One region of the Pantoea brenneri genome, then DNA from elsewhere that is predicted to be linked to it. Evidence: predicted binding sites of a transcription regulator. Region 1 holds the regulator's gene; each other region holds the start of a gene.

Region 1 (5,875 bases):
CTGCCGAACCGGGAAATTCGGCTACGTCATTGCGAAAATCACCCTGACAGAGCGCCTGCTGCTTGAAGAATCCCCAGGTACCGGACGCCGAGTTGCGTCCGTAGCGCTGGATCGGCCGGTGAGCCCACTCAGCCGCCCGCGCGCCGAGATCGCCCCAGCGTTGCGGCACCGAGGTGGCCCCGCACAGGCGGGTAATCGAGAAAATGGCGTCAAGCTGACGCGGCGTTATCTGCTGCAGCGGATTGCGCTGATTGACCACCACCACCAGCGCATCCATCGCTACCGGTACCGCCAGCGGAGGATAACCATAGCGCGCTTCAAACGCCTGCCGTTCATCCGCCTGCATCGGGCGGCTCATCGGTCCGAGCTGCGCCGCACCGGCAGCCAGCGCAGTCGGCGCGGTCGACGATCCGGATGCCTGCACCTGCACATTGACGCCCGGAGCCTGCCGACTGAAATCCTCGCCCCACAGCGTCATCAGGTAGCCCAGGGTATCAGACCCGACGCTGCTAAGGTTGCCCGACAGCGCGCCGGGCTGTGCCAGCGCCATGCCCGGCAATAAAATGACCATCAACAAAACAAGTGCGCGCATCAAGCAGATCCGTCAGCCATTAATGGAGGGCATTCTCCTGCATCCCACTGCTGACAATCAACCTTGCCGGCAAGGTAAAGGTAAAACAGGTCTCCTGATGCGGCACGCTGGTGATATCCAGCCGCGCATTATGGTGGCTCAGGGCATGTTTCACGATCGCCAGCCCCAGTCCGCTGCCGCCGGTCGCCCGCGATCGCGCCTTATCGACCCGGTAGAAACGCTCGGTGAGACGGGGAATATGTTCAGCCGCAATGCCCGGTCCGTTATCGCACACCCGAAACGTTGCGCCCTGCTTACTGCGCAGCCAGCTGATATCAATGCGCGTGCCCTCCGGCGTGTGGTTTACCGCGTTGTAGACCAGGTTGGAGATGGCGCTGCGCAGCTGTTCATCGTTGCCAAAGACTTTCAGATGCGGATCGGTATGGAAATGGATGTCGTGACGTCCGCCGCTCAGGGTGGCGGCCTCGTGTTGCAGCAGCCGGAGCATCACCGGCACATCGACCTTCTCTTTCAGATCGATCGCGGGCGCAGCTTCAATCCGCGACAGCGTCAGCAGCTGCTTGACCAGGCTGTCCATGCGGCGCGTCTGCTCCGACATGGTATGCAGCGCCTTGCCGCGTGAACGCTCGTTCATCACCGAGTCATTCATCATCTCCAGATAGCCCTGCAGCACCGTCAGCGGGGTACGCAGTTCATGGCTGACGTTGGCAAAGAAGTTACGGCGCGCCCCTTCCAGCTGGTGCATCTGGGTGACGTCACGCGCCACCAGCAGCCACTGCCCTTCACTGTAGGGCATGACGCGAAATTCCATGTGGTACTGGTTATTCAGCACCAGCGTCAGGGGTTTGTCGAAGTCACGCTGGCGGATATAGCGCGAGAATTCCGGATAACGCAGCAGGTTGAGGATGTTCTGGCCATTATCTTCCGGCCAGCGTAGCCCGAGATGCTGTTGCGCCAGCCCGTTGCACCAGAAAATGGTGCCCTCTTCGGTGGTGAGGATCACCGCATCTGGCAGCGACTCAGCGCCGCTGCGAAAGCGTTTAATCAGGTTGCCGAGTTCACGCCGCCGCCGCCGGTTGCGTAACTGCATCTGGTAGAGCCCGTAAAACAGCGGTTCCCAGCTGGCCCGCCCAGCCGGCGGCGTCATAGTGCGATCGAGCCACAACCAGTGCGACAGGCGCATCAGGTTGTGGAAATGCCACAGCAGCACCGCCAGTACGCTCAGCAACAGCAGCCACGGCAGATAACCGAACAGCAGGCCAAGCAGCAGCGCAGGCAGACACGCCAGCAGCAGTTCTGACAGTAATCTCTTCCAGGAGAGGCGTTCCAGCACGGTGAAAACTCCGTTTAGTAGCGGGCAGAGAAACGATACCCTGTTCCACGGACGGTTTGTACCATGCGATCGTGGCCGGAGACTTCCAGCGCTTTACGTAAACGGCGAATGTGAACATCGACGGTGCGATCTTCGACATACACGTTGGTGCCCCAGACATGGTTCAGCAGCTGCTCGCGGCTGTAAACCCGCTCCGGGTGCGTCATAAAGAAGTGCAGTAGTTTATATTCGGTAGGGCCCATTTCCAGCGGCGTGGTTTCGGACATCACCCGATGCGAGGAGGGATCCAGACTCAGTCCCTGCATCTCAATCACCTCTTCCACCGCCATCGGTGAAATACGGCGCATGACGGCTTTGATGCGCGCCATCAGCTCTTTTGGCGAGAAGGGCTTGGTGATGTAATCGTCAGCGCCGACTTCCAGCCCACGCACCCGGTCCTCTTCTTCACCACGTGCGGTGAGCATCATCACCGGAATATCGCGGGTCATCGCTTCGCGTTTCAGATGCTTAATAAACTGAATGCCGCTGCCGCCGGGTAACATCCAGTCCAGCAGAATCAGATCGGGCCAGGGTTCAATCAGCTTACCCACTGCGCTGTCATAATCTTCCGCCTCAATTGGCTGATAGTCGTTCTGCTCCAGAACAAAGCACAACATTTCACGGATTGGGGCTTCATCTTCCACAACCAAAATGCGCTTAGCCATTATTACTCCTGCTGATATGACGGCTGTCACTGAGATTCGCGGCGCCATTATGCGTCAGATTTGTGACACTTTTATGAAAAACATAACCGCTCATTCAGGCCAGTGGTAATCAATTATGACAGCGCAGCGACAATTTTTCGCTTTGGCCGCAGAGCCAGTATAATCGTCGGGCGAATTACAACGGCAGGGAGTTTTATGCGCATCATTCATACTGCGGACTGGCATCTGGGGCAGTTCTTTTACAACAAGAGTCGGGCGGCGGAACATCAGGCGTTTCTTGACTGGTTGTTGATCCAGATTGAACAGCATCAGGTGGATGCGTTAATCGTTGCGGGCGATCTGTTCGATACCGGCACCCCGCCCAGCTACGCGCGCGAAATGTTCAACCGCTTTGTGGTGGCGCTGCAGCCCAGCGGCTGTCAGCTGATTGTGCTGGCGGGCAATCACGACTCGGTGGCGACGCTCAATGAGTCACGCGAACTGCTCGCCTGCCTGAATACCCGGGTGATCGCCACGCCTCAGACCAACAGCGATGTGCTGCTGCTCACCACCCGTCAGGGCGAGCCGGGCGTGCTGCTGTGCGCCATTCCTTATCTGCGACCGCGCGATATTCTGCGCAGCCGCGCCGGACAGTCCGGACGCGACAAGCAGACCTCGCTGCTGGAGGCGATTGCTCACCATTATCAGCAGCGCGTGGCTGCTGCGCGGGCGCTGGAGCCGGCTCTGCCAATCGTGGCTACCGGTCACCTCACCACCGTCGGCGTCAGCCAGAGCGACTCGGTGCGTGACATCTATATCGGCACGCTGGACGCCTTCCCGGCCTCCGCGTTCCCGGACGTGGATTACATCGCGCTCGGCCACATTCACCGCGCTCAGCGGGTGGCGGGCACTGAGCACATTCGTTACAGCGGCTCGCCGATTCCACTCAGTTTTGATGAACTGGGCAGTGAAAAAAGCGTCTTCCTGCTGGACTTCACCCCGCGCGGTTTGCAAGCGGTGACGCCGCTGGTGGTGCCGCAGGTGCAGCCGATGCAGGTGCTGAAAGGTTCACTGGCGCAGATCGCGCAGCAGCTCAGCGATTTCAGCGACATGCAGCAGGAAAAACCGACCTGGCTGGATATTGAAGTCACCACTCAGGAGTACCTCAGCGATCTGCAGCGTCAGGTGGAAACCCTGACCGCAGAACTGCCGGTTGAGGTTTTGCTGTTACGCCGCAGCCGCGAGCAGCGTCAGCACAGCCTGGCGCGACTCGATAACGAAACCCTGAGCGAACTGAAAGTGGAAGAGGTGTTTGCCCGTCGCCTGGCGCTGGATAGTGAACTGCAACCGCAGCAGATCGATCAGATGACCACCCTGTTCCGCCAGACGCTGGCCGACATTGAGGAACCACAATGAAGATCCTCACGCTACGGTTTAAAAACCTTAATGCACTGCGCGGTGAATGGTTTATCGATTTCCGCGCTGAACCCTTCGCCAGTAACGGGCTGTTCGCGATTACCGGTGCCACTGGCGCAGGCAAAACCACGCTGCTGGATGCCATCTGCCTGGCGCTCTATCACCAGACGCCGCGTCTCGGCGCCATCTCCCAAAGCCAGAATGCGCTGATGACCCGCGACTGCGCCGAGTGTCTGGCTGAAGTGGAATTTGAGATCAAAGGCGAAGCCTGGCGCGCCTTCTGGAGCCAGAACCGCGCACGCGGCACCGCCGACGGCAAACTGCAGGCGCCGCGGGTTGAGCTGGCGCGCTGTGCCGACGATACCATCGTCGCCGACAAGGTCGGTGACAAACTGAGGCTGATTGAGACCCTTTCCGGCCTCGACTTTGAGCGTTTTACCCGCTCAATGATGCTGTCCCAGGGGCAGTTTGCCGCCTTCCTCAACGCCAAAGCCAGCGAACGGGCCGAACTGCTGGAAGAGCTGACCGGCACCGAAATTTACGGCCAGATTTCCGCCGCAATCTATGAACGTCACAAAGAGGCAAAAACCGCGCTCGACCTGCTGCGCAGCCGGGCGGGAGCCATGGCGCTGCTGGATGACGACACGCGCACCGCGCTGCAACAGCAGATGCTGCAACTGAGCGCGGCGGAACAGACGCTGAGCCGTGACTATCAGCACGCCCAGCAGCAGCAGCAGTGGCAGCAACAGGCGCAGCAGCTCCAGCAGGATATCGCGCAGACCCGCCAGGCGCTGCAACAGGCGGAGGCGGCGGCGCAGGCCGCTGAAGCGGACCGACAGCGGCTGGCGCGCAGCGAACCGGCTGAAAAGCTGCGGGCTACCCTGCAGCAGCGTGACGAACGGGCGAATGCGCTGCGTGAGGTACGCAGTCAGCAGCAGCAGCTGTCCGACGCACACCAGCAGGCGCTGGCTGAACAGCAACGCCAGCAGCAGCACTATGCCACCGCCCAGGCCGCGGCGGAACAGGCACGCCAGCAACAGCAGCAACAGGAGAGCCTGCTGACCGAACAGGTGATGCCGCTGGATCAGTCACTGCAGGCGCTGCAACAGCAGCTGACGCAGCAGCAGCAGGAAAAAGATCGCCAGCAGCAGCAGTGCGATCAGACTCAACGTATGCTGACCGATCAGACTCACCAGCTTACCGTCTTACAACAGGCGATCGCGGAGCAGCAAACCCTGCGTCAGCAGTTAGCCGATATGGCGCAATGGGGCGCATCGCTGCCGCTGTGGCAGGAACGATTTGCCCAGCTGGCGCAGCGCGAGGCGACCCTCGCCGGACTGGCGCAACAGCAGCAGCAACAACAGCAGAAAATCGCGGCGCAGCAAGCAGAACGGGAACAGCAGGCTAAGCAGGCATTACCACGCCAGCAGGCTGAGCAGGCCGCCGCTCAGGCGCTGCTGCAAGCGGAGCAAGTACTAACTTCGCTGCAGAAGCAGCATCCGCCAGCCGCGCTGCGAGAGGCGCTGAGCCAGCTGCACAGTCGCCGCGCGGCGCGGCAGCAGCTGTTACTGCTTTCTACCCAGTGGCACCCGCTGCATCAGCAGCTTGGTCAGCGCCAGCAGCAGCTGGCCGGGCTGGAAAAAGCTCACCAGCAGGCGGAGGCGGAATTACACAGCCTGCGCGAAAGATGGAAACGCGAGAAACAGCAGCTGGATGATGTCGATAAAATCTGCGCGCTGGAGCAGCAGATTGCCGATTTTTCGCAGTATCGCGCCCGGCTCACACCAGACCAGCCCTGTCCGCTGTGCGGCTCCTGCACGCATCCGGCAGTCGCCAGCTACAGCACGCTGG
Region 2 (5,875 bases), on a different contig from region 1:
AATAGACATCCCAGCCCGACGAGCGGCGGATTTTAAAGCGGCTATTCAAATCGCGGCTGGTGTACCAGTAACCACTGACCATTAACACCATGAATATTGCGGTACCCACCTCAGACTCCCTTTAACGTATTCACATGGCGGGCAAAATCTTCGTGCACTTCTTCACTAAGGGTGTTGACCGAGATATTGCCGTTCTCGTCAATGATGATGCGTTCACCTTCAGCGATGGAGTCGTTGATGTCCTGGCGGGACATGATCTGCAGAAATTTCTCGGGACTGGCAAACAGCGATTTAACAAATTTGAACATGGCGATCCACTTATCGGGTTTAAAAGAGAAAGTATGTGACCGAAACGGCACTCTCGCCTGGTTAATTTCAGGTGAAATTTCTTAAAATCAATTAATTAGCGAAGCGGTTAGTGTTCATCTCTGGCCGCATTTTGCTGAAATAGCCAACATAACCAGTAGATTGGCGGTGTCGTCTGCCCTTTTTCAGCGTAGCAGTCTGTGACCGGGCGTCATCCCTTCCTCGCCGGTTAGCGCTAAGCTCAATCTTTGTCAGCTTACTGTCACCCCTGTATTGAGGAAGATTCAGATGAAACAACGCACGTTAGGTCGTACCGGTCAGCGCGTCTCCGAAATTGGCTTTGGCGCATGGGCGATTGGCGGGACCTGGGGAGAAGTCAGCCAGCAGGATGCCGAGGCCGCGCTGCACGCTGCCCTGGATGCCGGCATAACCTTTATTGATACTGCCGATGTGTATGGTGACGGCCGCTCTGAAAAGATTATCGCCGGGGTGCTGAATCAGCGCGGCGGTGAGCGCCCGTTTGTGGCAACCAAGCTGGGCCGGCGGCTGTCGCCGCACGTGGCGGACGGTTATAACGCCAGCAACCTCAATGCGTTTGTCGACCGCTCGCGCGAGAATCTGCAAACCGGGACGCTGGATTTAGTGCAGCTTCACTGCCCGCCAACCGAGGTTTATTACAATCCGGAGGTGTTTGCAGTGATGGATGAGATGGTTGCCGCCGGGAAAATTCGCCATTACGGCGTGTCGGTAGAAAAAGTCGAAGAGGGGCTGAAGGCGCTGGAATTTCCCAACGTCTCATCCATTCAGCTGATCTACAACATCTTCCGCCAGCGTCCGGCGGAACTGCTGCTGCGAGAGGCAAAACGGCGTAATGTCGGGATTATCGCCCGCGTCCCGCTGGCATCAGGCTTGCTGACCGGGAAAATGGGCCCGGACAGCCAGTTTGCCGCCGACGATCACCGCGCCTTCAACCGCAATGGCGAAGCCTTTGATAAGGGTGAAACCTTTTCCGGCGTACCGTATGAGGTGGCGCTGGAGGCGGTAGAGGAGATTCGTCGTTACGTGCCGGGCGACATCAGCATGGCGATGCTGGCGCTGCGCTGGATCCTGATGAACGACGATGTCAGCGTGGTGATCCCCGGCGCGAAAAATCGCCAGCAGGCTGAAGACAATGCCCGCGCCAGCAGCGTTGACGCGCTGTCTGACGAGACCATGGCGGCGCTGAAGCAGATTTATCAGGCGAAGATCGCCCCTTACGTGCATCAGCGCTGGTAGTCGCGCGATTTACAACGCCTGGGCGCACGCCCAGGCGGAACTCCACGCCCACTGGAAGTTATATCCCCCCAGCCAGCCGGTCACATCCACCACTTCACCAATGAAATAGAGGCCCGGTACCGTCCGTGCTTCCATGGTTTTCGAAGAGAGCTGGGTGGTATCCACGCCGCCCAGCGTCACTTCAGCAGTGCGATAGCCTTCGGTTCCGTTTGGCTGAATACGCCAGGCGTGCAGCGTCTGCACCAGCTCCGCCTGCTGCTTGCTGTTGAGCTGCTTCAGGGTGATATCGGGCACCACCTTCAGCGTTTGCAGCACCTCCACCAGCCGTTTCGGCAGAATTTTTGCCAGGCTGTTCTTCAGGCTGAGGTTCGGATGCGCCTCACGCTGAACGGTCAGAAAGGCGTCGAGCGGCGTGGCAGGCGACAGATCGATAGTGACGAACTCACCCGGCAGCCAGTAGCTGGAGATCTGCAACACCGCCGGGCCAGAGATTCCCCGATGGGTAAACAGCATCGCCTCTTTAAAGCGGGTGCCATCCTGCGCGTCGATGGTGGTCTCCAGGGCCACGCCGGACAAAGTCTGTAGCTGTTCCAGCAGCGGCTTATGCAGGGTAAACGGCACCAGCGCAGCACGCGTCGGGAAGACGGTCAGACCAAACTGTTCAGCAATCTTATAGCCAAACGGCGATGCGCCCAGGCCGGGCATCGACAGACCGCCACTGGCGATGACCAGTTTTTCCGCCTGAACCGTGCTGCCGTTGAGTTGCAGGGTGTAGCCGCTGTCGTCACGCGTCACGCTCAGCACTTCACTGCGTAACCGCAGCGTCACCTGGCCCTTTTCGCACTCGGCCAGCAGCAGATCGACAATCTGCTGAGCGGAATCATCACAAAACAGCTGGCCAAGGGTTTTCTCATGCCAGGCTATCTGGTGACGATTGACCAGATCGATAAAATCCCACTGGGTATAACGCGCCAGCGCCGACTTACAGAAATGAGGGTTATGTGACAGATAGGCCGCCGGTTCAGTGTAGAGATTGGTGAAGTTGCAGCGCCCTCCGCCCGACATCAGGATCTTACGTCCCGGCTTTTTGCCGTTATCCAGCAGCAATACGCGACGCCCGCGCTGTCCGGCCTGGGCGGCACAGAACAGCCCTGCGGCCCCGGCACCAATGATGATAACGTCAAACTGTTCCACGGCGGTTTACTCACTTAATCGGAAAGGCGCAGATTGTAGTGATCTGCTCACTGAGACGCCAGCGTCAAAAATTTGCCGTAAATGTGTCATAATGTAACTGACTAATATCTGGGCCTTTTTCCCCCTTTAACCCGGCTACGTTACTGCTAAAGGTCAAATTAAGGCTATATTTTCCTTTCCCATACAGCACGTTGTCGCGGATAATGCGCCGCGTTCATGTCCTCCAAAAATGGCGTAACGTTTATGCTACATCTGTTTGCTGGTCTAGACCTCAGTACTGGCCTGTTATTGGTTCTTGCCCTGCTGTTTGTATTGTTTTACGAAGCAATCAACGGCTTCCACGACACGGCCAACGCAGTTGCGACGGTCATCTATACGCGTGCCATGCGTGCCCAGCTTGCTGTGGTTATGGCAGGCGTCTTTAACTTTTTTGGCGTGCTACTCGGTGGATTGAGTGTCGCCTATGCCATTGTTCATATGCTCCCCACCGATCTGTTATTAAATGTTGGATCGGCTCACGGTCTCGCCATGGTGTTTTCTATGCTGCTGGCGGCGATTATCTGGAATCTCGGCACCTGGTATCTGGGTCTGCCGGCATCCAGCTCCCATACCCTGATCGGCGCCATTATTGGTATCGGTCTGACCAACGCCCTGATGACCGGTACCTCGGTGGTTGATGCACTCAACATCCCGAAAGTGCTGAACATCTTCCTGTCTCTGATCCTGTCGCCGATTGTCGGCCTGGCGATCGCCGGTGGCCTGATCTTTATTCTGCGTCGTTACTGGAGCAGCACCAAAAAGCGTGCCCGCATCCATATGACGCCAGCCGACCGCGAAAAGATCGACGGCAAGAAAAAGCCGCCGTTCTGGACCCGCATCGCCCTGATTGTTTCAGCGATCGGCGTCAGCTATTCGCATGGCGCGAATGACGGCCAGAAAGGCATCGGTCTGATTATGCTGGTGTTGATCGGCGTGGCTCCGGCCGGCTTCGTGGTAAACATGAATGCCTCGGGCTACGACATCACCCGGACCCGCGATGCGGTCAATCATCTGGAGCAGTATTATCAGCAGCACAACGCTTCGCTGACGCATATCATCCAGATGGCGCCGCCTAAGCTGCCGACGCCGGAAGAAGTGCCATCAACCAGCCCGCAGGAGTTCCACTGTGACAGCGCCCGCGCGTTACAGGCGGTTCAGCGCGCACAGGTGCTGCTGAATAATCTGCAAAGTTACGATCAGCTGACGGTGGATCAGCGCGGCCAGATGCGTCGCCTGCTGCTGTGTATCTCAGATACGGCGGACAAAGCGGCCAAGCTGCCGGAAACCACCCCGGACGATCAGCGCTTCCTCAATAAGCTGAAAGGCGATCTGCTTGGCACCATCGAGTATGCGCCGGTCTGGATTATCGTTGCGGTTGCGTTAGCGCTCGGCACCGGCACCATGATTGGCTGGCGTCGTGTTGCCACCACCATTGGTGAGAAGATTGGTAAAAAAGGCATGACCTATGCACAGGGAATGTCAGCCCAGGTCACGGCAGCGCTCTCTATCGGCGTCGCCAGCTATACCGGAATGCCGGTTTCGACCACCCACATCCTCTCTTCGTCAGTCGCCGGTACCATGCTGGTTGACGGCGGCGGATTGCAGAGCCGGACCATCAAAAACATCGCCATGGCGTGGATCTTCACGCTGCCGGTATGTATTGTGCTGTCAGGTTCGCTCTACTGGATTGCCTTAAAACTGGTGTAATGCCAGCGAGATCAGAGGGCGACGCAAGTCGCCCTTTTTAATGCCAGATCGCCATCGCCACCAGGCTGATCACCACCAGTCCGCACAGCGCGCTGGTCAGCATAAACTGTCCCCTTACCCGCTCGCAGCGACGAATAAATTCGTCATCATGATGATCAAGATAGCGTTTCGCCCAGATATAGGTCACCAGTCGCACCTGTTTGCTGGGCTGGCCGTGAGAGGTGAAAAAGCCCGCCCCGTCGACATACTGATACAGCAGCGGATCGCAACCGCGTAATACCGCCAGCAACGCACGCAGAGAAGAAAAATAGCGCGCCATATTCACAATACACACCACACAAAGAGCCCAAAAAAGCGCAATAGTACTGATCATATTCTCCCCTCCTGGCTGGAGCCGCAGGAACAGACGCAGCGGGAAAACGCTGAGCACGCCCACAGAAATAGCCAACCTCTGAATCACCCAACTGCGATAGTGTTCTGAACGCCTGGGCGGTAACAAACCAGACCGCCTTTTTTCAGTGTAGGAGAAATGTTTAAATTTTTTCCAGCGATGAATTTCGTTTGGCGCGAGTAAAATTACCGCATCGTTGATCTTATTCACAAGCCAGGCGGCAACGGCAGCATTTGCCCGCAGAGAAGGCTATACTCAGAGACATAACAACATGACCACCTGCACCGCAGGTACACACTTTGGTGGCGCTCATCGCCCGCTCGCGCAAAGGATTTCGCTAAGCTGTGACGCGGCAGGAACCCCGGATGCCATCCTTAATCTCGTGAAAGGAGTTTTATCATGGCTTATAAACATATCCTGATTGCAGTAGACCTTTCTCCCGAAAGTCAGTTACTGGTGGATAAAGCCGTTTCGCTGGCCCGCCCTTACGATGCCAAAATTTCCCTGATTCACGTCGATGTGAATTATTCCGATCTCTACACCGGCCTGATTGATGTCAACCTGGGCGATATGCAGAAGCGTATTTCTGAAGAGACGCACTCTGCGCTGAAAGGTCTGTCTGATTCCGCGGGCTACCCGATCAGTGAAACCCTGAGCGGCAGCGGCGATCTCGGCCAGGTGCTGGTGGATGCGATTAAAAAGTATGACGTCGATCTGGTGGTGTGTGGTCATCATCAGGACTTCTGGAGCAAGCTGATGTCGTCGGCGCGCCAGTTGATCAACACCGTACATATCGACATGCTGATTGTGCCGCTACGCGATGAAGATGAAGCCTGAGTGACGTGCAGGACCCGTAAAGCCGGCTGATTGCCGGCTTTTTTATCGGGTTAACTGACCAGTGGGGGATAGATATCGAAGCGATGGCTTTTGGTCACCACCGCCGCCTGGGTAACCACGCCTGCC
Region 3 (5,875 bases), on a different contig from region 1:
AGCGCCCGAACCGGGCGACAGGCTAAGAATTGTGGTGGTAAGCAGGTAGGTCAGCCACCATTCAATGGTCATGGGATGCGCTCTCTTTAGCGGCGGAAATGTGACACAATACGCCAGAAATAAGCGCGGCGCTATGGCCGACACACAGCGTTAAGGACACTTTTTTCCGGTCATCGGGGGGGCGAATGAATCAACACAAAGCCAGTTGGCTGCGACGAGAAAAAGCCTTTGCTGCCTTCGCTACCGGGCCACTGCTCGATTTCTGGCACCGGCGTGAGGAGCGTGAATTTACCGGCGTCGGTAATCTCACTCTGCGTTACGTACGCTTCACCTCACCACAACATAAGCGTGTGGTGCTGATTGTGCCCGGCCGCATCGAGAGCTATATAAAATATCCTGAGCTGGCGTACGATCTGTTCCATTGCGGTTTTGACGTGGTGATCCTCGATCATCGTGGTCAGGGCCGCTCCGATCGTCTGCTGGAAGATTCACACCGCGGCCACGTGGCAGAATTCGCGCATTACGTCGACGATCTGGAGACGCTCTACCTGAAAGAAATTGTCAGCGGCCACTATCAGCAGCGTTATGCGCTGGCCCACTCCATGGGCGGGGCCATTTTAACGCTGTTTCTGGCGCGACAGCCGCAGGCTTTTCATGCGGTTGCGCTGGTGGCACCGATGTTTGGTATCGCGCTGCCGTTGCCCTCATTTCTGGCGCACCGGATCCTCGACTGGGCCGAGAAACGCCCGGCGCTGCGCGACGGTTACGCGCTGGGTACCGGGCGCTGGCGGGCGCATCCGTTTGGCATTAACCGGCTGACGCACAGTGCTGAGCGTTATCGGCGCAGCCTGCGTTTTTATGCCGACGATCCGGCGATTCGCGTCGGTGGCCCGACTTATCATTGGGTGCGCGAAGGCATTCATGCCGGCCGCAACATTATCAGTCAGGCCGATAAAATCACCACCCCGCTGCTGCTGCTGCAGGCCAGCGACGATCAGGTGGTGGATAATCGTTCGCAGGATCTTTTTTGTGCTGCCATGGCGGCGGCGGGTCATCCGTGCGAAGGCAACAAACCGCGGGTGATCAACGGTGCGCGTCATGAGATCCTGTTCGAAAAAGATGACATGCGCGCCGAAGCGCTTAATGCAGTGATCGACTTTTTTTCATCGCATCACTGACGTTCATTATCCGGCTGGCCACGGTCAGCAGAATCAGATACCCGAGGTTTTCATGTACCACATCGTTGCATCCGATCTGGATGGCACGCTGCTTTCTCCCGAACATCGCCTGACGCCTTTTGCACGTGAAACGCTGCAACAACTGGTGGCAAAGGATATCCACTTTGTTTTCGCCACCGGTCGCCATCATATCGATGTCGGACAGATGCGTGACAGCTTGGCTATCCCGGCGTATATGATCACCTCAAACGGCGCGCGGGTACATAACGCCCAGGGCGAGCTGGTGTTCAGCCATAATCTGGATGAGGATATCGCTAACGACCTGTTTGGCCTGCAGTATCATCACAGCGATATTCTGACCCACGTTTACCGTGATGATGAGTGGTTTGTCAGCCGTTCACGTCCCGCTGAGCAGGACTATTTCCGTGAATCGGTATTCAACTATCAGGTTTATGAACCGGGTCTGTTGCCGACGGATAACATCAGTAAGGTCTTTTTTACCTGCGAAGATCCCGAGCATCTGATTCCGATGGAGCAGGCGATTGAAGCGCGCTGGGGCGATCGGGTCAACGTCAGTTTTTCACTGCCTACCTGCCTCGAAGTGATGGCGGGCGGCGTATCGAAGGGGCATGCGCTCGAAGCCGTGGCGAAGCAACTGGGTCATACGCTGCATAATTGCATCGCCTTTGGCGACGGCATGAATGATGTCGAGATGCTGAGCATGGCGGGTAAAGGATTCATCATGCACAACGCGCACCAGCGGTTGAAAGACCGGTTGCCTGAACTGGAAGTGATCGGGTCCAACGCCGACGATGCGGTGCCGCAGACGCTGCGTGACCTCTATCTTTCCTGACAGAACAGCGCAAAAAAGGGCCGATTAACCGGCCCTTTTTTATTGCCGTCAGGCCAGTTTTTGCTTGTGTTTATGCTCGCTAACCATGGTGAGTAACAACAGGATCACCGCCAGTACACAGCCAGCAATCATCACCAGGAAGCCGCCGTCCCAGCCAAAGTAGTCGACGGTGTAGCCGACAATGGCGCTGGCCGCGACGGAACCGCCCAGATAACCAAACAGACCGGTAAAGCCCGCAGCGGTGCCGGCGGCCTTCTTCGGTGCCAGTTCCAGCGCGTGCAGACCAATCAGCATCACCGGCCCGTAAATCAGGAAGCCAATCACGATCATACAGGCCATATCAACGCCGGGGTTGCCCGCCGGGTTCAGCCAGTAAATCACGGTGGCGATGGTGACCAGCGTCATAAAGAACACCCCGGTCGCACCCCGATTACCCCGGAACACTTTGTCCGACATCCAGCCACACAACAGCGTTCCCGGAATGCCGGCATACTCATACAGGAAGTAGGCCCAGGAGGACTTATCCAGCGTGAAGTGCTTCACCTCTTTCAGGTAGGTCGGTGACCAGTCCAGAATGCCGTAGCGCAGCAGGTAGACAAACACGTTTGCCAGGGCGATGTACCACAGCAGTTTATTGGGCAGTACATATTTCATGAAGATCTGCTTAGCCGTCAGCTCTTCTTCATGGCTGGCATCGTAATCCGGCGGATAGTCGTTTTTGTACTCTTCAATCGGCGGCAGACCACAGGACTGCGGCGTGTCGCGCATCAGGGCAAAGGCGATGAACGCCACCAGGATGGCACCAAAAGCGGGCATGTAGAGCGCCGCTTTCCAGTCGTTGAACCACGCCATACCGAGCAGAAACAGCAGTGGCGGCAGGCCGCCGCCAACGTTATGGGCGCAGTTCCACACTGAGACAATGCTGCCGCGCTCCTTCTGTGACCACCAGTGCACCATGGTCCGTCCGCACGGTGGCCAGCCCATTCCCTGGAACCAGCCACAGATAAACAGCAGGACGAACATCACCATGATGCTGGAAGTGGCCCACGGCACAAATCCCATAAACAGCATCACCGCAGCAGCCAGGATCAGCCCGGCCGGTAAAAAGACGCGCGGATTTGAGCGATCGGACACCGAGCCCATGATGAATTTGGAGAAGCCGTAGGCGATGGAAATGCCTGACAGGGCGAAACCGAGGTCGCCACGTGAAAAGCCTTGCTCCACCAGATACGGCATGGCGAGCGCAAAGTTTTTTCTGACCAGGTAGTAGGCGGCGTAGCCGAAAAAGATCCCGATGAAAATTTGCCAGCGCAGGCGACGGTAGAGCGGATCAACGCGATCCGCTGCCACCTGCGGCTGACGTGGTGCAGGTTTAAAAATACTCAGCATCAGTGAGGCCCTCCAGGGCACTTTATGGTTTTTACATTCCCAGTGGTTGGGTCAAAAAAAAACAAAGGGAAAATGGCGGCGTGATGTTCCATTTCGCGCAAAGAATAAAATTAGTGACGCGGCGTTACTGTGATGTGTGACACATTTGTTACAGTTTTATTACACTTAAGAGCGAAAGTGATCATCAGATGGTTTATTTCGCGCATTTTGCGCCGCAGGCAGGCGTGAAAAGAGAAGGTGATGCTAACCAGCCGTAACAAAGCTCTTGCCGGTTGTATTTGTTTGCCTGGTAAATAACCAGATGTAAACCAGATAGTGCAGCCGCCTGACAGCACATTGTTTACACTGTCGCTCTGTTAATTTCGGGGCCGTTACTGTGTTCTTATTGATTATTACCACCATTCTGTGGGCTTTTTCGTTTAGCCTGATTGGCGAATATCTTGCCGGTCAGGTGGACAGCTGGTTTTCCGTGCTGATGCGACTGGCGCTGGCCGCGCTAGTCTTTTTGCCGTTCCTGCGCTGGCGCGGCTATCGTCCCTCAACGCTGCTGCTCTATATGCTGGTGGGGATGTTGCAATTAGGGGTGATGTACCTGCTGAGTTTCGAAGCCTACCTCTATCTCAGCGTGTCAGAGTTCCTGCTGTTTACCGTGATGACGCCGCTCTATGTCACCCTGATTTATGATCTGATCAGCCGCCGTCCGCTGCGGGTCGGCTATATCTTCAGCGCCTTGCTGGCGGTAGCGGGTGCGGCCATCATTCGCTACGACAAAGTCAGCGATAACTTCTGGACCGGCCTGTTGCTGGTGCAGCTGGCAAACATCTGCTTTGCTGCCGGTATGGTGGGCTATAAGCGCCTGCAGGAAACCCGTCCGATGCCGCAGCACACCGCCTTCTCCTGGTTCTATCTGGGGGCGGTGGTGATCGCGGTAATCGCCTGGTTTGCCTGGGGCAATCCGCAGAAATTACCCACCACCTCACTGCAGTGGGGCATTCTGGTGTGGCTGGGCGTGGCCGCTTCAGGGCTGGGCTACTTTATGTGGAACTATGGCGCGACCCAGGTTGATGCCGGCACGCTTGGCATCATGAACAACATGCACGTGCCTGCCGGTCTGCTGGTTAATCTGGCTATCTGGCAGGAGAAACCGCACTGGCCGAGCTTCATTGCCGGAGCGCTGGTGATCCTCGCCTCGCTGTGGGTGCATAAGCGCTGGGTGGTGGGGCGCGGTGACCGATCATAAACAGGGCTGTTGCATGGGTGCGGCCTCCCGGGCTGGCGCGTCCGATCGCGAAGGAATCTCACATCCCTGTGGATCGTCCGGGCCAGGGATGGCGAGGCCGTGCTGCATGGATGCAGGCTTTCTTTGCGATCAGGTGCGCCACTTCTGACCACGCAGGTACCCGACGCGATCGGCAACAGAAGTTAAGCAGGTTTTTCACTCTTAGGACGCTGAATCATCGCCAGCCCCTTCAGGAAGTTGCGCAGAATCTGATCACCGCATTCGCGATAGTTCTTATGGTCAGGCTTGCGGAAAATCGCACCAATCTCAGCCTGCGAAACGGTAAAGTTCACGCGTTTCAGTACCTCAGGAATATCGGTGGTTTTCAGATCAAAGGCGATGCGCAACTTCTTCATAAAGATGTTGTTATTCATCTTGCGCTCAATGGACGGGGCGGGCATCTCTTCGCTTTTTCCGCGACGGTAAAAAATCAGGCCGTTGAGGAAGTAGCCCATCAGCACATCGGGGCAGGGACGGAACGCCGCATCTTCATCTTTTTTCAGCCACGCCTGAATATCCGTCTGTGGGACTTCACACTGCGCCAGCGCAAAAATTTCCACCATTTTGGCATCGCTCAGATCGAGCATGTAGCGCACGCTGCGCAGAATATCGTTGTTAGTCATGGTGAGATCTTCTCATGGTCAGTCGACAGGCTGCGCATTATAGGGGATTTTGCCCACCTCCGCGCAGGTTTGTACCCTCCGACTTAACGCTGCAATATCGCACCGGGCTGTAGCGCATCGCGGACAAAAGGCAGATGTTCACAGGCATGCTGGCGGGCAAAGCGGATAAAGGCTTCCAGCACCGGCTGACGCTGCTCGCCATCGCGCACCGCGGCATAAAGACGGCTCCACAGCCCGTCACCCAGCGTTTTGGTTACCACCAGTCCCTGCTTCTCAAAACTCTCTACCACCCAGTGCGGCAGCGCGGCAATTCCCATGCGGGCCGAGACCATCTGGATCATCAGCAGGGTGTTATCTACGTTTTTCAGCGCCGGGCTGACGCCGGCCGGTTGCAGAAAGTGACGCCAGATATCAAGGCGCTGACGCTGCACCGGATAGATCATCAGCACCTCGTCGGCCAGATCCTCAGGGGCAATATGTTCAACCTGCGCCAGCGGATGATCCGGTGCCAGCACCAGTCGCACTTCAAAATCAAACATCGGCGAATAGAACA
Region 4 (5,875 bases), 310 kb from region 1:
GCTGGAGGCGCTGCATGACGCTGCAGGTTGATAAGCGCGCCGTGGCGCGGGCCTTTGGCCGGGCGGCCGGGCATTATGATGCACATGCTGCCCTGCAGCGGCTGAGCGGTGACGCGCTGCTGGCTCGCGCCCCCGCGCACAGTGGTCCGCAGTTGCTCGATGCCGGTTGCGGCACCGGCTGGTACAGCAAGCAATGGCGGGCGCGTGGTAAGCAGGTGACGGCACTGGATCTTTCACCGCAGATGCTGCAACAGGCGCGCGCCAATGATGCGGCGCAGCACTACCTGGCCGGGGATATCGATGCTCTGCCGCTGGCGGATGCCGGTTTTGATCTGGTATGGAGCAACCTGGCGGTGCAGTGGAGCGACGATCTGTCGCAGGCGCTGAGCCAGTTCAGACGGGTGCTGCGTCCCGACGGCACGCTGCTGTTCTCGACCCTGAGCGCCGGTTCATTGCAGGAAGTGCATCAGGCCTGGTCGTATCTTGACGAACATCCTCACGCCAACCGGTTTCTCAGCGAACAGCAGATCGCGTCAGCCTGCGCAGCCCACCGGCTGAGCTGTGAGTCAGCGCTGATTACCCTGCATTTTCCCGATGCGCTCAGCGCTATGCGTTCCCTGAAAGGGATTGGCGCCACCCATCTGCATCAGGGGCGTGACGGTCCGCTGCTGACCCGGCAACGGCTGGCACAGCTGGAAGCGCACTGGCCGCGCGATCGGCACGGTTTCCGCCTCAGTTATCATTTAATCTATGGAGTAAGTTCATCATGAAGCGCTGGTTTATCACCGGCACCGACACCGAAGTCGGTAAAACGGTCGCCAGTGGCGCGCTGTTACAGGCGGCCCGGGCCGCGGGTTATCGCTGCGCCGGCTACAAGCCTGTCGCCTCCGGCTGTGAGATGACAGCGCAGGGGCTGCGCAACAGTGACGCGCTGGCGCTGCAGCGTTACAGCAGCGTGCCGTTAGACTATCAGCAGGTCAATCCGCTGGCGTTCCTCGAACCCACGTCGCCGCACATCGTCAGTGCCGAAGAGGGCAGGCCGATCACTTCGCTGACCATGTCATCGGGACTGGCGGCGCTGGAGCCGCTGGCTGACTGGATTCTGGTCGAAGGGGCGGGCGGCTGGTACACCCCGTTATCCGCCACGCACACCTACGCCGACTGGGTCAGCAGTGAACAGCTGCCGGTCATTTTAGTGGTTGGCGTCAAGCTGGGCTGCATCAATCACGCCATGCTGACCGCGGATGCGGTACGGGCGCGTGGGCTGCGACTGGCTGGCTGGATCGCCAACACCGTGGTGCCGCCCGGTAACCGTTATCAGGAATATCTCACCAGCCTGCAGCAGCGACTGCCCGCGCCCTGTCTCGGCACCATTCCGTATCTGACCGAAGCGGCGCAGCAGGACAGCTGCGGCCAGTATCTGACCTTACCGGACTAACAAACCTCAGGCCACCGTCAGCCATTTGTTGACGGTGTGGTCATCCAGCTGCGCCATTTTGCCCTGCGCCACGTTACGCCCGCGATGCAACAGCAGAAAATAGTCGGCCACGCGGCGTATCAGCGACAGTCGCTGCTCCAGCAGCAGGATGGTCAGGCCGTAGTCGAGATTCAGGCGGCGAATCAGATTGCCCATCTCCTCCTCCAGCCACGGTGACATACCGTCGGTTGGCTCATCCAGAATCAGCAGCTTAGGCTGTAACACCAGCGCCCGCGCCAGGGCCAGCTGCTGTTGCTGATCGATGGGCAGATCGCCGCTGCGCTGCTGCCGTAACGAATAGAGCGCCGGGAACAGGTCAAACACCATTTCGGGGATGGCGCGGTGGCGGTCAGCCTGATTTGCTCCGGCCAGCAGGGCGATCAGCAAATTATCTTCCACGCTCATCTGGGTAAAAATATGGCGGCCCTGCGGCACGTAGCCAATACCCATCTGCGCCCGCTGCTCCGCCGGCTGTAGCAGCAGGTCGGCGGGCGGTGAGCCATCCTCTTTCCAGGAGATCGATCCGCTGTTAATCGGCAGCCTGCCCATGATGCAGTTCACCAGGGTGGTTTTCCCCATCCCGGGCCGGCCGAGAACGCCGGTGCAGGTGCCAGGCGACAGATCGAGATCGACATCCCACAGAATATGATTTTGACCGTAAAATTGATTTACCGAACGTAAACTCAGCATCTGACACTCTCCTTCCCGATCATTAGCCTGAATGCTTCCGCTCTGTGTCGTCTGGCAAACAAGTTATCAGCAATGGCACGCTCCCCATTGCAGTACAGTGCGCGCGTTGCGCGTTGACGCCACGGATTCTTGCAATTCCCAGGCCAGATTCCGCAGCAACCATTTTTCAGCCAGCAGCGCGGGTCTGTGGCGCTAAAAGATGAGCAATGCTTATCAATTTCTGCCGGTGATAACATTACTGCACTTTTGCAGTGCCAGCGGGCGGCGTTTCTGGTGCAGACGTACAATGATGAGGCAGCGATTCTGATTAGGAATGGGCAACAGATGCGGCAAAGACGCGGGTTAAAGAAGGCAACCGGTAAAAAAAGCAGAACAATGGGTCAGCCACGGCAGCTAAAATTAGCGGAAAAAAAATTATTTTTAGCGAAACCGAGCGGCAGGGAAAAATTATACACAGCCGATGGCGGCGGGGCTGCCATCACTTATCCACCATTCCTGTGGATAACCTTGTGCATTAGGTAATGAAAACAGGTTGGAAGCGAGGAAATACGCGGCCTGGTTACATAATGTCGAGAATCTGGGCTTTTGGGCATAAGCCAGTAAAATCAATTGGTTAATAAAAAACAAGCCTGCGAATTATCTGTCAGTTCATCGAACTGTAATTTTGTGACGGTCTATTGACAAATGTTAAATCCGATCTCCGCCTGGGGATAACCTTGCGCAACAACCTGCGCGATAAAGCAAGCGGCAATCGACGGCGAAAAAGTATCCCGACAGTGGCGATTACTCTGCCTCAATACTGTTTTTATATCCAGTATTATTTTCTGGCAAAATCACCATAGCAGAGTAAAATAGTGGCCTGCCCGCCGACTTCTTCAGCAGGAACTGCATTCATGAGTAAAGCCTTTAAATTGAATTCCGCTTTCAAACCTTCTGGCGATCAGCCAGAGGCGATTCGTCGTCTGGAGGAGGGGCTGGAAGATGGACTGGCCCACCAGACCTTATTAGGCGTAACCGGCTCGGGGAAAACCTTCACCGTCGCCAACGTGATTGCCGATCTCAACCGTCCAACCATGGTACTGGCGCCCAACAAAACGCTGGCGGCGCAGTTGTACGGTGAAATGAAGGAGTTCTTCCCGGATAACGCGGTTGAGTTTTTCGTCTCTTACTACGACTACTACCAGCCGGAAGCCTATGTGCCGAGTTCCGACACCTTTATCGAAAAGGACGCCTCGGTTAACGAACACATTGAGCAGATGCGTTTGTCGGCGACCAAAGCGCTGCTGGAGCGGCGTGACGTGATTGTGGTCGCCTCGGTCTCGGCGATCTACGGTCTGGGCGATCCCGATCTCTACCTGAAAATGATGCTGCACCTGACCCGCGGCATGATTATCGACCAGCGCAGCATTCTGCGCCGTCTGTCAGAGCTGCAGTACACCCGCAACGATCAGGCGTTCCAGCGCGGTACGTTCCGGGTGCGCGGCGAAGTGATCGACATCTTCCCGGCCGAATCGGACGATATCGCCCTGCGCGTTGAGCTGTTCGACGAAGAGGTAGAGCGCCTGTCGCTGTTTGACCCGCTTACCGGCCAGATCGACTCGGTAGTGCCGCGCTTTACCATCTACCCGAAAACGCACTACGTGACGCCGCGTGAGCGCATTCTGCAGGCGATGGAAGATATCAAGGTGGAACTGGCGGATCGCCGCAGGGTGCTGCTGGAAAATAATAAGCTGCTGGAAGAGCAGCGTATTACCCAGCGTACTCAGTTCGATCTGGAGATGATGGGCGAGCTGGGCTACTGCTCCGGCATCGAAAACTATTCGCGCTATCTTTCCGGGCGCGGACCGGGTGAAGCGCCACCGACGCTGTTTGACTATCTGCCAGCCGATGGCTTGCTGGTGGTCGACGAATCGCACGTCACCATCCCGCAGATTGGCGGGATGTATAAAGGCGACCGGGCGCGTAAAGAGACGCTGGTAGAGTACGGTTTCCGTTTGCCGTCGGCACTGGATAACCGTCCGATGAAGTTTGAAGAGTTTGAGGCGCTGGCGCCCCAGACTATCTACGTGTCAGCCACGCCGGGTAAATATGAGCTGGAAAAATCGGGCAGCGAAGTGATCGACCAGGTGGTGCGTCCTACCGGTCTGCTCGACCCGATCCTCGAAGTGCGTCCGGTGGCGACCCAGGTCGACGATCTGCTGTCGGAAATCCGTCAGCGGGTGGCGATCAACGAACGTGTGCTGGTGACGGTGCTGACCAAGCGTATGGCGGAAGATCTGACCGAATATCTGGAAGAGCACGGTGAGAAGGTGCGTTACCTGCACTCCGATATTGATACCGTTGAACGCATGGAAATTATCCGCGATTTACGTCTGGGTGAGTTTGATGTGCTGGTGGGCATTAACTTACTGCGTGAGGGGCTGGATATGCCGGAAGTATCGCTGGTGGCCATTCTGGACGCGGATAAAGAGGGCTTCCTGCGTTCCGAACGCTCACTGATTCAGACCATCGGTCGTGCGGCGCGTAACATTAACGGCAAGGCAATTCTCTACGGCGATAAAATTACCCCGTCGATGGCGCGGGCGATTGAAGAGACTGAACGCCGCCGCGAGAAGCAGCAGCAGTACAATGAAGAGAACGGCATTGTGCCGCAGGGCCTGAATAAGAAAATTACCGATATTCTGGAACTGGGCAACAACGTGGTGAAAACCCGTGGCAAAGCCAAACCGGCACGTCGCGGCGCGGCCGAAGCTGAAGCGGATTACCTGGCGCTGTCGCCGCAGGCCCTGCAGAAAAAGATCCACGAGCTGGAAGGGCAGATGCAGCAGCATGCGCAGAACCTGGAGTTCGAACAGGCGGCCAGCGTGCGCGATCAGCTGCATGAGCTGCGCACGCTGTTTATTGCCACCTCGTAACTCAGCTAAAGCCCTGAATGGCGTGTTCCAGCGCGACCCGCAGCAGCTGGCGGTCGTGACGATATTTGATATCGGCGGCCTCCAGCGGCTCACGCACAATCAGCCGGTTATCGACCTGGCTGATGTCGGCGGAGGGACTGACCACAATTGCGTCAATCACCCGTTTGCCAATGTAGCGCTCCATCATTGCCAGTTTATCGGCGACCGTCAGGCTGGCTGCTGCCGGGCTGAGTTCGCGACCCAGATTGCCGATAAAGACCATGGTGGCGGGCGTCCGACGCAGCGCCTGCGCCATCTCCTCCATCAGCAGAATCGGCATCAGGCTGGTGTAAAAACTGCCTGGCCCGATCAGGATTAAATCCGCTTCGCCAATCGCATCCAGCGCTTCCCGCGTCGGCTGGACGTTGGGATGCAACATCATCTCCTGCGGCGGCTGCTTCATCTCATCAATTGCAGTTTCACCGTAGACCATATTGCCTTCCACATCGAGCGCCACCAGATCCACCGGTTGCTCCGACATCGGAATCAAAAAGGCATCGACCTTCAGCAGGTTACGAATGATGTTGATCGCTTCCAGCGGACGCACGCTCAGGTGATCGAGCGCTTTCAGCATCAGGTTGCCGAGGTTGTGTCCGGCCAGCTCCCCGTTACCGGCAAAGCGATACTCAAACATCGCTGAGGCCACGCTCGGTTCGGCGATCAGCTGGTTGAGGCAGTTGCGCATATCGCCCCAGGCGATGCCGCCTTCTGAGCGGCGAATGCGGCCGGTTGAACCGCCGTTATCGGTGGTGGT

The links. Region 1 encodes PhoB, which activates phosphate uptake and scavenging genes when phosphate is short. Its sites were predicted from a motif close to CTGTCATAAAACTGNCNNAT; they were not measured.
Region 2: a site for PhoB is predicted at 2,848-2,867, ahead of pitA (inorganic phosphate transporter PitA). Genes of this name have one in related genera too.
Region 3: a site for PhoB is predicted at 3,566-3,585, ahead of glpT (glycerol-3-phosphate transporter). Genes of this name have one in related genera too.
Region 4: a site for PhoB is predicted at 2,832-2,851, ahead of uvrB (excinuclease ABC subunit UvrB). Genes of this name have one in related genera too.

The regions. Positions count from the first base shown of each region.
Region 1 covers NZ_JBCGBG010000001.1:2,177,235-2,183,109, forward strand. The annotation lists gene AABB92_RS10325 (PstS family phosphate ABC transporter substrate-binding protein) at 1-592, opposite strand, end outside; gene phoR (phosphate regulon sensor histidine kinase PhoR) at 612-1,925, opposite strand; gene phoB (phosphate response regulator transcription factor PhoB) at 1,940-2,629, opposite strand; gene sbcD (exonuclease subunit SbcD) at 2,825-4,024, shown strand; gene AABB92_RS10345 (AAA family ATPase) at 4,021-5,875, shown strand, end outside.
Region 2 covers NZ_JBCGBG010000005.1:156,529-162,403, forward strand. The annotation lists gene AABB92_RS18110 (hypothetical protein) at 1-109, opposite strand, end outside; gene AABB92_RS18115 (hypothetical protein) at 111-308, opposite strand; gene AABB92_RS18120 (aldo/keto reductase) at 595-1,581, shown strand; gene AABB92_RS18125 (BaiN/RdsA family NAD(P)/FAD-dependent oxidoreductase) at 1,591-2,775, opposite strand; gene pitA (inorganic phosphate transporter PitA) at 3,019-4,521, shown strand; gene uspB (universal stress protein UspB) at 4,559-4,894, opposite strand; gene uspA (universal stress protein UspA) at 5,312-5,749, shown strand; gene rsmJ (16S rRNA (guanine(1516)-N(2))-methyltransferase RsmJ) at 5,800-5,875, opposite strand, start outside.
Region 3 covers NZ_JBCGBG010000006.1:25,185-31,059, reverse strand. The annotation lists gene rhtB (homoserine/homoserine lactone efflux protein) at 1-72, opposite strand, end outside; gene pldB (lysophospholipase L2) at 186-1,178, shown strand; gene yigL (sugar/pyridoxal phosphate phosphatase YigL) at 1,231-2,031, shown strand; gene glpT (glycerol-3-phosphate transporter) at 2,080-3,420, opposite strand; gene AABB92_RS18590 (carboxylate/amino acid/amine transporter) at 3,797-4,660, shown strand; gene AABB92_RS18585 (YehS family protein) at 4,843-5,322, opposite strand; gene metR (HTH-type transcriptional regulator MetR) at 5,406-5,875, opposite strand, start outside.
Region 4 covers NZ_JBCGBG010000001.1:1,867,596-1,873,470, reverse strand. The annotation lists gene bioF (8-amino-7-oxononanoate synthase) at 1-31, shown strand, start outside; gene bioC (malonyl-ACP O-methyltransferase BioC) at 15-770, shown strand; gene bioD (dethiobiotin synthase) at 767-1,438, shown strand; gene AABB92_RS08720 (ABC transporter ATP-binding protein) at 1,445-2,167, opposite strand; gene AABB92_RS08715 (hypothetical protein) at 2,354-2,689, shown strand; gene uvrB (excinuclease ABC subunit UvrB) at 3,061-5,082, shown strand; gene AABB92_RS08705 (gluconeogenesis factor YvcK family protein) at 5,084-5,875, opposite strand, start outside.